DNA from 3 places in the Saccharopolyspora sp. NPDC049426 genome. Region 3 is predicted to be linked to each of the others. Evidence: riboswitches for the same ligand, from Rfam matches in the RefSeq annotation. Region 3 holds a riboswitch; each other region holds the start of a gene.
The links. A riboswitch is a leader RNA that binds a small molecule or an ion and turns the genes downstream of it on or off. The one in region 3 is predicted to bind S-adenosylmethionine.
Positions count from the first base shown of each region.

Region 1: it holds a riboswitch for S-adenosylmethionine, as region 3 does, so the genes downstream of both, AB0J78_RS13270 (aminotransferase class V-fold PLP-dependent enzyme) here and thrC (threonine synthase) in region 3, are expected to answer to the same signal.
Region 2: it holds a riboswitch for S-adenosylmethionine, as region 3 does, so the genes downstream of both, AB0J78_RS14445 (methionine ABC transporter ATP-binding protein) here and thrC (threonine synthase) in region 3, are expected to answer to the same signal.

Region 1 is NZ_JBFAPZ010000005.1:318,727-323,848, forward strand. It holds gene ileS (isoleucine--tRNA ligase) at 1-1,931, shown strand, start outside; SAM riboswitch class IV at 2,051-2,166, shown strand; gene AB0J78_RS13270 (aminotransferase class V-fold PLP-dependent enzyme) at 2,201-3,523, shown strand; gene lspA (signal peptidase II) at 3,748-4,257, shown strand; gene AB0J78_RS13280 (RluA family pseudouridine synthase) at 4,299-5,122, shown strand, end outside.
Region 2 is NZ_JBFAPZ010000006.1:66,199-71,320, forward strand. It holds gene AB0J78_RS14435 (transglycosylase family protein) at 191-1,684, shown strand; gene rsmA (16S rRNA (adenine(1518)-N(6)/adenine(1519)-N(6))-dimethyltransferase RsmA) at 1,794-2,663, shown strand; SAM riboswitch class I at 2,838-2,927, shown strand; gene AB0J78_RS14445 (methionine ABC transporter ATP-binding protein) at 3,171-4,193, shown strand; gene AB0J78_RS14450 (methionine ABC transporter permease) at 4,190-4,873, shown strand; gene AB0J78_RS14455 (MetQ/NlpA family ABC transporter substrate-binding protein) at 4,975-5,122, shown strand, end outside.
Region 3 is NZ_JBFAPZ010000011.1:308,755-313,876, forward strand. It holds gene rpsT (30S ribosomal protein S20) at 1-170, opposite strand, end outside; gene AB0J78_RS24525 (TSUP family transporter) at 379-1,185, shown strand; gene AB0J78_RS24530 (EamA family transporter) at 1,209-2,072, shown strand; gene holA (DNA polymerase III subunit delta) at 2,073-3,059, opposite strand; SAM riboswitch class I at 3,157-3,292, shown strand; gene thrC (threonine synthase) at 3,307-4,575, shown strand; gene AB0J78_RS24545 (DNA internalization-related competence protein ComEC/Rec2) at 4,662-5,122, opposite strand, start outside.

The DNA of each region.
Region 1 (5,122 bases), on a different contig from region 3:
AGACCTACGATCACCAGTACCCGCACTGCTGGCGCTGCGACAACGCGCTGATCCAGCGGGCGGTGTCGTCCTGGTTCGTGGCGGTGAGCCAGTTCAAGGACCGGATGGTCGAGCTCAACAAGCAGATCAACTGGGTTCCCTCGCACATCCGCGACGGCCAGTTCGGCAAGTGGCTGGAGAACGCCCGCGACTGGAACATCTCCCGCAACCGGTACTGGGGTTCACCGATCCCGGTGTGGGTCTCCGACGACCCCGAGCACCCGCGCACCGACGTCTACGGTTCGCTGGACGAGCTCGAACGCGACTTCGGGGTGCGTCCGGCGAACCTGCACCGCCCGGAGATCGACGAGCTGACCCGGCCCAACCCGGACGACCCGACCGGCAAGTCGACGATGCGCCGGGTGCCGGAGGTGCTGGACTGCTGGTTCGAGTCGGGCTCGATGCCGTTCGCGCAGGTCCACTACCCGATGGAGAACGCCGAGTGGTTCGAGCACCACTTCCCGGGTGACTTCATCGTCGAGTACCACGGGCAGACCCGCGGCTGGTTCTACACGCTGCACGTGCTGGCCACGGCTCTGTTCGACCGGCCGGCGTTCAGCAACGTGGTGGCGCACGGCATCGTGCTGGGCCACGACGGGCTGAAGATGTCGAAGTCCAAGAAGAACTACCCGGACGTCAACGAGGTCTTCGACCGCGACGGTTCCGACGCGATGCGCTGGTTCCTGATGTCGAGCCCGATCCTGCGCGGCGGCGACCTGGTCGTCACCGAGCGCGGCATCCGGGACGCGGTGCGCCAGGCGGTGCTGCCGCTGTGGAACTCCTGGTACTTCCTCGCGCTCTACGCCAACGCCGAGGGCGTCAGCGGGGAGTTCCGCACCAACAGCCAGCACGTGCTCGACCGCTACGTGCTGGCCAAGACCCACGAGCTGGTCGGCGACGTGCAGTCCTCGATGGACTCGCTGGACCTGGCGACCGCGACCGCGAACGTGCGGGAGTTCCTGGAGGTGCTGACCAACTGGTACGTGCGCCGCTCCCGGGACCGGTTCTGGGCGGGCGACAAGGACGCGATCGACACGCTGCACACCGTGCTGGAGGTGACCTGCCGTGTGGTGGCCCCGCTGCTGCCGCTGACCGCCGAAGCGGTGTGGCGCGGGCTCACCGGTGGCCGCTCGGTGCACCTGACCGACTGGCCGCTCGTCGACGAGCTGCCCGCCGATGCCGCGCTGGTGTCGGCGATGGACCAGGTGCGGCAGGTGTGCTCCTCGGCGCTGGCGCTGCGCAAGTCCAACAAGCTGCGGGTCCGGCTGCCGCTGGCCAAGCTGGTGGTGGCCACGCCGGAGGCCGAGGCGCTGCGCCCGTTCGCCGACCTGATCAGCGACGAGGTCAACGTCAAGGGCCTGGAGCTGAGCACCGACGTGGCCGCGCACGGTCACTTCGAGATCGCGGTCAACGCCCGCGCGGCCGGTCCGCGCCTGGGCAAGGACGTGCAGACCGTGATCAAGGCCGTCAAGGCCGGTGATTGGCAGCACCGCGGGTCCGCTGTGGTCGCCGCGGGCATCGAGCTGCAGGAGGGCGAGTTCACCGAGCGGCTGGTCTCGACCGACTCCGGTGCCGCGGCGGCGCTGCCGGGCGGTGACGGGCTGGTCGTGCTCGACACCGACGTCACGCCGGAGCTGGCGGCCGAGGGCCTGGCCCGCGACGTCGTCCGGGTGATCCAGAACGCCCGCAAGGACGCCGGTTTCGAGGTCTCGGACCGCATCACGGTCGTCGTCGAGGCCCCGGCCGAGGTGGTCGAGGCGGTCGAGGCTCACCGCGAGTTCATCGCGGGCGAGACCTTGGCCGACGCGGTCAACCCCGGTGACGCGGCCGACGCCGCCACCGGCACCGTCGGCGACGGTGTGGAGGTCAAGGTCGCGGTCTCCCGCGTCTGACCCCGCTTTCGCGCATCGAGGCCCCGGGAGTCCGCTCCCGGGGCCTCGTTCGCACACCGTGCCCACCAAGTGGGACGGCGTTGTCGTCGAGCGCGGCGAGGGCTAGCCTTCGCCGCGAAGGTCATGAGTGCCAGCGTCAAGCCCCGGCTTGCTGGCCGGCAACCCTCCTACCGCGGTGGGGTGCCCCGGGTGAAGACCTGGCCGGTCGCGCAGTGCGGCTCGGCAAGCGCGGGCCCGCCGAGGGCCCTCGAGGCCCCGGGAGGGTCGCGATGTCTTCAGCCGTCATCGATGTTCCGAGCCAGTCCGTCGCCGTCCCCGGCGTTGTCGGAGCCGGACTGCGGGTTCCCCTGGTCACCGGCGGAACCGCGAACTACGCCAACCTCGACCACGCCGCCAGCGCCCCCTGCTTGTCGGCCGTGCGCGACGCCGTGGACGAACTGCTGCCGTACTACGCCAGCGTGCACCGGGGCGCCGGGTTCGCTTCGCAGGTGTGCACCCGGGTCTACGAGGGCGCGCGCCAGGTGCTGCTGGACTTCGTCGGGGCCCGCCAGGGCGACGAGGTCGTGTTCACCCGCAACACCACCGACGCGCTGAACCTGCTGGCCTCCGCCGTGCCGCGCGGCACCTCGGTGGTCGTGTTCGACACCGTGCACCACGCCGCGCTGCTGCCCTGGCGCAACGTCCGCCGCATCCCCGCCCCCGAGACGCCCGCCGACGCGGTCGCTGCCCTGGACGCGGCGCTGGCCGAGTGCCCGGAGGGGCCGCGGCTGGCCGTGCTGACCGGGGCGTGCAACGTCACCGGCGAGCTGTGGCCGGTCGCCGAGCTCGCCCGCGTGGCCCGCCGCAGGGGAGCCCGGACCGTGCTGGACGCCGCGCAGCTCGCGCCGCACCGCCCGATCCGCCTCGTCGAGCTCGACGTCGACTACGCCGCCCTGTCCGGCCACAAGCTCTATGCCCCCTTCGGCGCCGGAGCCCTGATCGGCCGCGCCGACTGGCTCAACGCCGCAGAACCCCACCTCGCCGGGGGCGGCGCGACCCGCGCGGTCAACGAGCGCGCGGTCAGCTGGACCACCGGACCCGAGCGGCACGAGGCCGGCTCGCCCAACACCGTCGGCGTGCACGCCCTGGCCACCGCCTGCCGCACCTTCGCCACCCGCTGGGAGGGCGTCGTCGAGCACGAGTCGTCGCTGCTCGGGCGCCTGCGCGCGGGGCTGGCCGAGATCCCCGGGCTGCGCGAGCTGAGCCTGTTCGGCACCGGGCACGACCGGGTCGGCGTCGTCAGCTTCACCATCGACGGGCAGGACCCGGGACTGATCGCCGCCGCGCTGTCGGCCGAGCACGCCATCGGAGTACGCGACGGACTGTTCTGCGCTCACCTCGGCACCAAGAACCTGCTGGCCCGAGCGGGCTCGGACGCGGAGCGGGCGCTGCGCGCCAGCATCGGCCTCGGCACCACGGCCGAGCACGTCGACCGCCTCGTCGAGGCCCTGAAATCCCTGGTCAGCGACGGTCCTGCAGCGATCTACCGGCAGGTGGACGGCCGCTGGGAGCCCACCGAGGACCACCGCCCCCTCCCGCCGTTCCTGCCCTGAACGAGGGTGCGGGATTCGAATTTCGCGCGAAATTCGAGTTCGAACTTCGGGAGTCGAACTTCGCGCGAAATTCGACCGGTGGTCCTGGTGCACCGGTGGTCGTCCGGGTCGGGGACAATGACGGTGTGAGCACCGAGCACCCACCTCCTGAGCAGGCGGCCTCCGCGTCGGAGTCCGCCGAGTCGAACCCGGCCTCCGGCGCCCGCAAGGGCGGGTCGGGGAAGCTGCTGGCGCTGCTGTTCGGAGTGGCGGCGGTGGGGCTGGCCCTGGACGTGGTGACCAAGATCGCCGTGGTCGCGAACCTGGAGGGCAACCCGCCGGTGAAGGTGCTCGGCGGCCTGTTCTACCTCGACGTGCTGCGCAACCCCGGTGCCGCGTTCTCGATGGCCACCGGCCTGACCTGGCTGCTCGCCCTGCTCGCCATCGCCGTGGTCGGCGTGATCGTGTGGCTGGCGCCGAAGCTGCGCTCGCCGGGCTGGGCCGTGGGCCTCGGCCTGGTGCTCGGCGGTGCCTGCGGCAACCTCGGCGACCGGCTGTTCCGGGCGCCCGGCCCGCTGCAGGGGCACGTGGTGGACTTCCTGTCCTTCCTGGCGCCCGGCGGCCAGGTGTTCCCGGTGTTCAACGTCGCCGACAGCTGCATCACCTGCGGCGGCATCCTCGTTGTGCTGCTGTCCCTGCTGGGCCGCGACTTCGACGGGACGGTCCACCGCAAGCAGAAGGCCGGCAAGTCGTGAGCGAACTCCGAAACCTCCCCGTGCCGGAGGGCTTGGAAGGCATGCGGATCGACGCGGGCCTGTCCAAGCTGCTCGGCCTGTCCCGCAACGCCGTGGCCGGACTCGCCGAGGCCGGTGACGTGCTGGTCGACGGCAGCCCGGCGGGCAAGTCCGACCGGCTGATGGCCGGTTCCTGGCTGGAGATCACCCTGCCTGCCGCCGAGCAGCCGCTGCAGGTGGTGGCCGTGCCGGTCGAGGGCATGAAGATCCTGCACCAGGACGACGACATCGTCGTGATCGACAAGCCGATCGGCGTCGCCGTGCACCCCAGCCCCGGCTGGGAGGGCCCGACCGTCGTCGGCGGCCTGGCCGCGGCGGGCGTGCAGATCGCCACCTCGGGCGCCGCCGAGCGCCAGGGGGTGGTGCACCGCCTCGACGCGGGAACGACCGGCGTGATGGTGGTGGCCAAGAGCGAGCACGCCTACACGGTGCTCAAGCGCGCGTTCAAGGAGCGCACCGTCGAGAAGCGCTACCACGCGGTCGTGCAGGGCCTGCCCGACCCGAGCCGGGGCACCATCGACGCCCCGATCGACCGGCACCCCCGGCACGACTACAAGTTCGCGGTGGTCACCGGTGGCAAGCCGAGCATCACCCACTACCAGACGGTGGAGGCGTTCCGCGCCGCCTCGCTGATCGACGTCAAGCTGGAAACCGGCCGCACCCACCAGATCCGGGTGCACTTCTCGGCGATCAAGCACCCCTGCGTCGGCGACCTCACCTACGGCGCCGACCCGGTGCTGGCCCGGCGCCTGGCCATGACCAGGCAGTGGCTGCACGCGCGGAGCCTGTCCTTCGAGCACCCGTCGGGAGGCTGGGTGCAGTTCGA
Region 2 (5,122 bases), on a different contig from region 3:
GTGAGCGCAAGGAGCTCGCGGCTGGCTAGGCGGCAATTGGCTTGCGGGAGTCGGATACAGACACGAAGCACGAAGGTTGTGCGCACGCGAGGAACGAGAGGGGTTGCGCGAGAAACATGAACTCGCCCAACGCTTCTCACGTTCAGTTCTTCGCGGTCGCGACTTTGCGCCTTCGGGAGGTAACGACCCTGTGAACGGACGTGGCGAGCCCAGCCATGCCGGTTTCGCGACCCCGCGGAACAACGGCTACTGGGCCGATTCCTTTGACGCGGCGACTGACTGGTTCACCCCGGTCCAGCCGACCGAGCAGCACACCGCGGTAGGCCTGCTCGACCGCCCGGACCCCCAGTGGTCCGACGAGCACCCGAGCTTCCCGCCAGGTGCTTTCGAGATCACCCCGCAGGACGTCTACGACGTGCTCGGCCCCGACGCCGAGGACGTGCTCGCGACCGCCGAGATCGACGTCGACGAGGTCATCCGGCTGATCAACGCCGAGACGACCGTCCTGCCCCCGATGGACTTCCTCGAGGCGATGCCCGAGGGCGAGGCGGGCGCTCTCCCGCCGCAGCAGGTCACCGAGGCGCTGACCGTCTGGAAGCGCCGCTTCCTCAAGGGCGCGGTCGCCGGCGTGCTGCTGAGCCTGACCGGCACCGGTGGCGCCGCCGCCGCGATGGACAAGTCGGTCACCGTCGAGGTGGACGGGCAGACGCGCACCGTCAACACCTACGACGACACCGTGGGCGAGGTCCTGGAGGACCAGGGCATCCGCGTCGGCGCGCATGACGCGCTGAGCCCCTCCCCGCAGGCCGAGGTCGGCCACGGCGAGACCATCACCCTCGACCGCGGTCGCATGCTCAAGCTCAACGTCGACGGCGAGGTCCGCGAGGAGTGGGTCCGCTCGGTGACCGTCGAGCAGGCCCTGCGCCAGCTCGGCGTCAACGCCGACGGCGCCGTCCTCAACGCGGACCGCAGCATGCCGGTGCCCGAGCAGGGCATGGAGCTGTCGGTCCGCACGCAGAAGGACATCACGCTCATCGACGGCAGTGGTGCGCCGCAGCAGCTGACCACCACCGCCGCCAACATCGACGAGCTCGTCAAGGAGCGGAAGCTCAAGCTCGGTCCGGACGACAAGGTCACCCCGGGTGCCGACGCCAAGCTGGTCACCGGCGCCGAGGTGCGCATCGACCGGCTGCAGAGCTCCGTGATCAGCGTGACCGTGCCGGTTCCGCCGCCGGTCCGCGAGATCGTCGACAACTCGATGTTCAAGGGCGAGGAGCGGGTCGAGTCTCCCGGCGAGGCCGGCGAGAAGATCCAGTTCACCCGCATCTCCACGCGCAACGGCGAGGAGTCGGATCGCGAGGTCGTCGACGAGAAGGTCACCAAGGCGCCGGTCGAGAAGGTCGTCCGCGTCGGTGGCAAGCCCGCGCCGAACAGCGATGTCTGGGACAAGCTCGTCCAGTGCGAGGCGACCGGCAACTGGGCCATGAACAGCGGCAACGGTTACTACGGTGGCCTGCAGTTCGACAAGTCCACCTGGGACGCCTACGGCGGCGACCAGTACGCCCCGTACCCGCACCAGGCCAGCCGCGAGCAGCAGATCGCGGTCGCCGAGAAGGTCCGCGACGCCCGCGGAGGCAGCTACGGCGCATGGCCGTCCTGCTCGTCCAAGCTCGGCCTGGACTGATCTCGAAATTCCACGCGGAGGGCGCCACCGTTGCATTCCGGTGGCGCCCTTCTCGCGTTGTTCGCCCTGGTGAGACGCGGGGAGAGCGGCGCAGGTAGGTTCTTGCACCGTGGACGACCAGCAGGCGACGCTGCTCGGCCCGGCCGACGTGCGTCGGCTGGCCGCCGAGCTGGACATCAAGCCGACCAAGAAGCTCGGCCAGAACTTCGTGCACGACCCCAACACGGTGCGCCGGATCGTCTCGGTCGCCGAGGTCGGCGCCGATGACGTCGTGCTGGAGGTCGGTCCCGGGCTCGGTTCGCTGACGTTGGCGATCATGCCGGTGGCCGGAGAGGTCGTCGCCGTGGAGATCGACCCGGTGCTGGCCGCCAGGCTGCCGCGGACCGCGCAGGAGTTCGCCCCCGGCCTCGCCGACCGGCTGACCGTGCTGCCCGCCGACGCCCTGCGGGTGCGCGCGGAGGACTTCGCGAAGCCGCCGACCGCGCTGGTCGCCAACCTGCCCTACAACGTCGCCGTGCCTGTGGTCCTGCACCTGCTGGCCGAGCTCCCGACGTTGCGCAAGGGCTTGGTCATGGTGCAGTCCGAGGTCGCCGAGCGGATGGCCGCCGAACCCGGCAGCCGCACCTACGGGGTGCCGAGCGCGAAGGCGGCGTGGTTCGCCGACGTCCGCCGCGCGGGTCCGGTGCCGCGCAAGGTGTTCTGGCCGGTGCCCAACGTGGATTCCGGGCTCGTGGCCTTCCACCGCGTTGATCCGCCGTCGAACGCGGCGCGCGAGGACGTCTTCCGCGTCATCGACGCGGCGTTCGCGCAGCGGCGCAAGGTCTTGCGGGGCGCGCTGGCCGGTTGGGCCGGCTCGGCGGCTCGGGCGGAGGAGCTGCTGCGCGTGGCGGGTGTCGATCCGACGACGCGCGGAGAGCAGCTGGGGATCGCCGATTTCGCCCGGATCGCGGAGGCCGCGTCATCCGGGTCGAGCAGCTGAACCACTCGTCCGGGGGCTTGCGGCCACGCGCTGCGACATCACTGAGGGTGACCAAAACACCACCCGCTGCGGAAAAATTCCCGCTCCACCCGGTATGTGATCTGGCAAACGATTTCGGTCAGTCACCGATATCAGCTTGCGTCGGGCACTGTCGATGGGGTCTACTATTCGGGAAATCCATCCCGAGCGGCTGAGAGACCTGGCTTGTTGACGCCGCAGCAACCACCCCTCGCGGGCAGGTGCTAACGCCAGGACCGATGGAGTAGCTGTGGATTCCAACGCGCGGTTAGCGAACCTGTCTGCCAGCGGCAACGCCCGGTTCGAGGTACCCCACATCAGGGAACTGCTCACGCAGCGACGGTTCATCGACCACGGAAGGCGCACGACCTGCGCCTGTCGTCGCGAGATGTGACCTGGCCCTTCCCTCTCTTCCTTTTCCCTTAGAAGTTCCCCATGGCTGCTGCCCGAACGCGGGCGCGGCCATCGCGAGCTGATGTGGAGCAGATCGTGATCTCAGTCGAGAACCTGACCAAGTCGTTCCAGCACAACGGCAGCGCCGTCCGCGCCCTCGACGGCGTGTCGATGGAGGTCAACGCGGGTTCGGTGTGCGGCGTGGTCGGACCGAGCGGAGCGGGGAAGTCGACGCTGGCCCGGTGCATCGCGCTGCTGGAGAAGCCCGACGGTGGTGCCATCCGTGTCGACGGCACCGACCTGGTGTCGCTGGACGGCAAGGCGCTGCGCGCCGCCCGCAGGCAGATCGGCGTTGTGCCGCAGGGCGATTCGCTGCTGCGCCAGCGCACCGCCGCGGGCAACGTCGCGCTGCCGCTGGAGGCCGCAGGCATCGGCGGCCCGCAGCGGCGCAACCGCGTCGGTGAACTCCTCGACCTCGTCGGCCTGACCGACAAGGCGGCGGCCTACCCGGACCAGCTCTCCGGTGGTCAGCGCCAGCGCATCGCGGTCGCCCGCGCGCTGGCGGCCAAGCCCTCGGTGCTGCTGGCCGACGAGCCGACCTCCGCGCTGGACCCGTCCACCACCGACTCGGTGCTGACCGTGCTCGACCGCGCGCGTGCCGAGCTCGGCGTCACCGTCCTGGTGGTCACCCACGACATGGCGGTGGTGCGCAAGATCGCCGACGACGTCGCGGTGCTGGAAGACGGCCAGGTCGTCGAGCACGGCAAGGTCCTGGACCTCGTCGCCGAGCCCGGCAGCAAGGTCAGCGGCACCCTGCTGCCCCAAACCGACCAGGCCGAGTCGTTGCGCCCGACTTCGGGTCGCCACGACGTGGTCGCCGAGGTCGTGCTGGTCGGCTTCGCCGCTGTGGGAGCGCTGCTCCCCGAGGCCTCCAACCGGTTCGCCGTCGACCTGGCGATCCTGGGCGGTGGCCTGACCCGCCTCGGCGACACCCCGGTCGCCAAGTTCAAGATCGGCCTGACCGGTGAGCGTTCCGAGGCGGCGCTGAAGTGGATGATCGAGCGGGACGCGCACGTCCGGCGCGCCCCGGTGAGCGTTGACGGAGTTGCTGCTGCGTGACTGATGTGACCCCCTGGTCGGAGGTCGGCGAACTACTGGGCGAGGCAACGCTTCAAACGCTTTACATGGTGCTGGTGGCGACCGTGCTGGCCGTGGTCGGCGGGTTGCCGCTGGGTGTGCTGCTGCACCTGACCTCTCCGGTCGGGTTGAACCCGAAACCGGTGCTGAACAAGGTGCTCGGCGTGATCGTGGACGTGGTGCGCTCGGTGCCCTTCGTGGTGCTGCTGGTGGTGCTGGCGTCGTTCACCCGGCTGCTGATCGGGACCTCGATCGGCAGCAGCGCGGTGATCGTGCCGCTGACCATCGGTGCGATCCCGTTCTTCGCGCGGCTGACGCAGAACGCGTTGCGCGAGGTCGGTTTCACCGTGGTGGAAGCCGCGATCACGACCGGTTCCAGCAGGCTGCGGATCGTGTGCACGGTGCTGCTCGGGGAAGCCCGAGCAGCGCTGGTCGGAGCCGTCGGCGTCACCGCGGTGGCGCTGATCGGCTACGCCGCGATGGCCGGTGCCATCAGCGGCGGTGGCCTGGGCGCGACCGCGATCCAGGACGGCTTCCAGGGCTACGACGACCGGATCCTCTACGGATCCGTCGTGGTGCTGGGGGTGCTGGCCTTCGCGATGCAGCTGATCACCGATCGCACCGCCAAGCTCGTCGATCGCCGGCGCACCGCCGCCGGCTGAATCCTCCCTCCCGCGGAGAAAACCCATCGCGCATCCGTCCCAAAAGGACGGTGCGTTGACCCTGCCTGCCTGAAAACGGGCTGTTCGAAAGGACGCACGACATGCGTTTGCGCTTCGCCGCACTGCTCGCCTCGGCCGGGGTGCTGCTGGCCGCCTGCGGTGGTGGTTCTGCCGCCGAAGACCCCAACGCGCCGCTGAAGATCGGCGTCAGCCCGACGCCGCACGGCGAGATCCTGCAGTACGTCGACG
Region 3 (5,122 bases):
AGACGACCGGCGGTCTGCTGCAGCTCGACGGCCTTGTCCTTCTCGCCGGCGTCAGCAGCCGTGCGGAACTTGCGGATGGCGGACTTCAGCGTGGTCTTCACGGCCTTGTTGCGCTGGCGGTTCGCCTCGTTGGTCTTGATCCGCTTCATCTGGGACTTGATGTTGGCCACTGGTGCGCCTCTTCCTCGTCAGTCGAATCGCGTGCCGCACTCGATCGGCCCGGCCCGAAGACCGGTTTTCCTCCACGGCGGAATGCCGTACGACACGGTCGTCCATGTTAACAAGGCTCACCTGCGCGTTCGCCGGGTGGTCCGCGCGCCGCGAGGACGCTCACAACCGCTCGGAATCCGCTGTGCGCAGGCCATACGGTGACCCCTCGTGCTGACCGCGTTGAACTGGCCCGGATTCGCCGACCTCACCCTCGCCGGGCTGCTGTTCCTCTGCGCGGCGGCGTTCCTCGCCGGAGCCGTGGACGCGATCGTCGGCGGCGGTGGCCTCATCCAGCTGCCCGCGATGCTGATGCTGCTGCCGGGCGGCGAGGTCATCTACTCGCTGGCCACCAGCAAGGTCGCCGCGATCGCCGGAACCTCGGCCGCGGCCCGCACCTACGCCAAGCGCACCCCGATGGACTGGCGGGCCGCGCTGCCGATGGCCCTGGTGGCGCTGGTCGGATCGCTGGGCGGAGCGGCACTGGCCGATGCGCTGCCCTCCTCGGTCCTCAACGTCGTGGTGCTGGTCGCGCTGGTCGTGGTCGGCATCTACACGTGGCGCAAGCCCGATCTCGGCTCGGTCGACGCTCCCCGGTTCGCGCGTCGGCTCCAGCTGGTGCTGATGCTGCTCGGCGGAGCGGTGATCGGGTTCTGGGACGGCATCGCCGGGCCCGGAACCGGCTCGTTCCTCGTCTTCTGGCTGGTCAGCCTGGTCGGCTTCGCCTTCGTCACCGCATCGGCGACCGCGAAGGTCGTCAACGTGGCCACCAACCTGGGCGCGCTGTTCTTCTTCATCCCGGCCGGAAAGGTCCTGTGGGGTCTGGGGCTGGTGATGGCCGCCAGCAACATCGCGGGCAGCGTGCTGGGCGCGACGGTGGCCGCCGGTCGCGGATCGGCGTTCGTGCGGCGGGTGTTCCTGACGGTCGTGGTCGGGCTCGTGGTCAGCCTCGGCTGGAAGATCGCGCTCAGCAGCTGATCGGAACTAAGCTCCCCGGACTCATGGGGGCTGCCGCAGTCGTTCTCGTCGTCCTGGCCGCTTTCGCGCACGCCGGTTGGAACTTCTTCGCCAAGCGCGCAGGCTCGTCCGGGGCGGGTTTCGTGTGGCTGACCGCGACCTGCTCGGCGGTGCTGTACCTGCCGGTGGCCGCGGGCGCGCTGCTGGTGACCGGTGCTCCCCCGCTGGGCGCGTGGCTGGTGGGCGTGCTGGTCAGCGCCGTCATCCACCTCGGTTACTTCCTGCTGCTGCAGCACGGCTATGCCGTCGGCGACATGTCCGTGGTGTACCCGCTGGCCAGGGGCACCGGGCCGATGCTGTCGATGCTGGTGGCGGTGCTGGTGCTGCACGAGCGGCCTGGCTGGCTCGGGGTGTGCGGCGGTCTTCTGGTGGTCGCCGGAGTCTTCGTGATCGGTCTGTCCGACGGGGTGCCGCGCGCCGGGGCGAACCTCGCCGGAGTCGGGTTCGGACTGCTCACCGGAGCGCTGATCGCGACCTACACGGTGTGGGACGCGCACGCCGTGACCGGGCTGGCGCTGTCACCGCTGCTGTTCGACTGGGCCAACAACCTCTCCCGCAGCGCCATGCTCGCGCCCTACGCCGCACGGCGGCGCGATGCGCTCGTCCGGACATGGACCGAACACCGGCGGGAGATCCTCGCCGTCGGGCTGCTGTCTCCCCTGGCCTACATCCTGGTGCTGTTCGCGATGCAGATGGCGCCGGTGAGCCTGGTGGCCCCGGCGCGGGAGCTGAGCATCGTCATCGCCGGGCTGCTGGCTTGGCGGCTGCTCGGCGAGGCGCAACCGGTGCGGCGGATGACCGGTGCGGTCGTGGTGCTCGCCGGAGTGGTGCTGCTCGGCGTGGCGTGATCAGTTGCGCTGGTTGCGCAGCGAGACCAGGCGCAGAACCGTCTTCTCCAGGGCGTAGTCGGCGTCGGCGGCCATGCCCTTCACACCCGCGTTGACCTCGGCGACGACCTGCAGCGCCGCGGCCAGGCTCGTCGGCGTCCAGCCGCGCGACTGCGACTGGGCCTTCTTGACCTTCCAGGCGGGCATGCCGAGATCGCCTGCCAGGCGGTAGGGATCGTTGCGCCCTCCCGCCGCCGCGACGCGGCCGATGGTGCGGACCGAGTCCGCGAGGGCGTCGGCGATGAGCACGTGCGGCACGCCGAGCTGGATCGCCCAGCGCAGCGCCTCCAACGCTCCCGCCCGGTCACCGACCACGGCCTTCTCCGCGACCGCGAACCCCGTCACCTCGGCGCGGCCCCTGTAGTAGCGGCCGACCGCGTCCGCGTCGATCTTGCCGCCCGTGTCGGCCACCAGCTGCGAGGCCGCGGCCGACAGTTCTCGCAGGTCCGAGCCGACCGCCTCGATCAGCGCGCTGACCCCGCCGGAGTCGGACTTGCCGCCCGCGCGGCGGATCTCGTCGCGGACGAAGGCCTCGCGGTCGGCGGGCTTGGTGAGCTTCTTGCACTCGGTGACCCGGGCGCCGACCTTCTTCAGCGCGTTGGGCAGTTCCTTGGCGTGCTTGGCCCGCCCGCCACCGTTGTGCAGGACGATCAGGGTCACGCCCTCGGCCGGTTGCTTGGCGTGCACCAGCAAGGCTTCGGCGATCTCCTTCCCGGCGTCCTGCGCCGATTCGATCGCGAGCACGCGAGCCTCTGCGAACAGCGAAGGACTCAGCATTTCGGCCAGCTCCGGAGGGGTGAGCTCACTCACCTTCACCCGGCTGAAATCGGCCTCCGGATCGGCCGCGCGAGCTGCCCCGACCGCAGCCCACATCGCGCGCTCCACCAGCAGCTCTTCGTCTCCGAGAACCAGGTGCAGCGGGTCCGCGACAACGGTCGGTGAGCTCATGGAGGAATGGTCCCACGGGCCCGCGACAGTCTCGCCATCTGGATGCGCACTGGCCAGAGATGCATTGGTTCAACTAACGTTGCCCTCACAACCGAATAGCTCATCCAGAGGGGCAGAGGGAACGGCCCGTTGAAGCCCCGGCAACCGTTCGTCCGATGCATCGTGCAAAAGCCCGCGCGAGGTCACGGACGGAACAGGTGCCAATTCCGACCCGTCCGCGGGACAGATGAGGAGAGGACCTCGCGCGATGACTGCTGCTGCCCCCGCCAACACGACCGCCGGCAAGAAGTTCGATCTCGGCAACGCCGTCGAACTGGTGTCCAAGGAAGAGGGACACCGGCAGCCGCTGGCCCCCGAGTTCGTCTCCCTCGAAGACTTCTCGCCCCTTGAGGTCGCCTACGACTTCGGCAAGATCCGCCGCGAGGAGATCGAGGCCGGTCCGCGTTCGATCTGGCGCTACAAGCAGTTCCTGCCGGTCCCGGGCAACGTCGACCAGATCCCGAACACCGAGCCCGGCTGTACCCGCTTGATCCAGGCGGACAACCTCGCCAAGGCCCTCGGCGTGAAGAAGATCTGGATCAAGGACGACACCGGCAACCCCACGCACTCCTTCAAGGACCGCGTCGTCGCCGTCGCACTGGCCGCCGCCCGCGAGTTCGGGTTCAAGGTGCTGGCCTGCCCGTCCACCGGCAACCTCGCCAACGCCGTGGCCGCCGCCGCTGCCCGCGCCGGCTGGGACTCGGTCGTGCTGGTGCCCAAGACCCTCGAACGCGCCAAGATCCTGATGAGCGCGGTCTACGACGGCTCGCTGCTGGCCGTCGACGGCAACTACGACGACGTCAACCGGCTCGCGACCGAGCTCGCCGGGGAGCACGAGGACTGGGCGTTCGTCAACGTCAACGTCCGGCCCTACTACTCCGAGGGCTCCAAGACCCTGGCCTTCGAGGTCGCCGAGCAGCTGGGCTGGCGCATCCCCGAGCAGATCGTGGTGCCGATCGCCTCCGGCTCGCAGCTGACCAAGGTCTACAAGGGCTTCAACGAGTTCGCCCAGGTCGGCTTGGTCGACGAGAGCCCGGTGAAGATCTTCGGCGCGCAGGCGTCCGGCTGCTCCCCGGTCTCCACCGCCTTCCGCAACGGCCACGACGTGGTGCAGCCGGTCAAGCCGGACACCATCGCCCGCTCGCTGGCCATCGGCGCCCCCGCCGACGGTCCGTACGTGCTCGACATCGTCCGCAAGACCGGCGGTGCCATCGAGGACGTCACCGACGACGAGGTCCGCGCCGGCATTCGCCTGCTGGCCCGCACCGAGGGCATCTTCGCCGAGACCGCCGGTGGCGTGACCGTGGCGACCGCCAAGAAGCTCATCGAGGCCGGCAAGATCGACCCGGACGCCGAGACGGTCCTGCTGATCACCGGTGACGGCCTCAAGACCCTGGACGCCGTCGAGGGCCAGCTCGGCCCGAAGGCCACCGTCGCCCCGAACACCGAGTCGGTGAACCAGGCTCTGGGCCTCTGATTCAGTTTTAGGCGAATCCTCCTCTCTCACAGGTGGGTGGTTGTCCCGGCGGGACGACCACCCACCTTTTTGTCCACTTCGGACGCTCAGTTGTCGGTGGCGCGCAGCGGGTCTCCACGTGCGACGAAGCGAGGTCCCCGCGGTCCGGGGAGGACCGCGATATCTCCTTCCTGGTCGGTGCGCAACACCCGGGTTCCCGCGCGGGCCAGCGTGTCGATCACGAACGGGTTCGGGTGCCCGTAGTCGTTGCCCGCGCCGACGCTGATCAGCGCGAGCCTCGGCCGCACCGCGCGCAGCAAGCGCGGTGTCGTGTAGCGGGATCCGTGGTGCGGAACCTTGAGCACGTCCGCTCGCAGGTCCGCGCCGGAGGACACCAGACGTCCCTGCCCCGGCAGCTCCACGTCACCGGTGAGCAGCACGCGTCCCGCCGGCGTGGTCGCGCGGATCACCAGCGACGAATCGTTGGCGTCGTCGGCGGACTGCGTGCGGGTCACGCCGGGATCGGGGGCGAGGACGTCGAGCACGAGGCCCGGCCACGCCAGCCGCT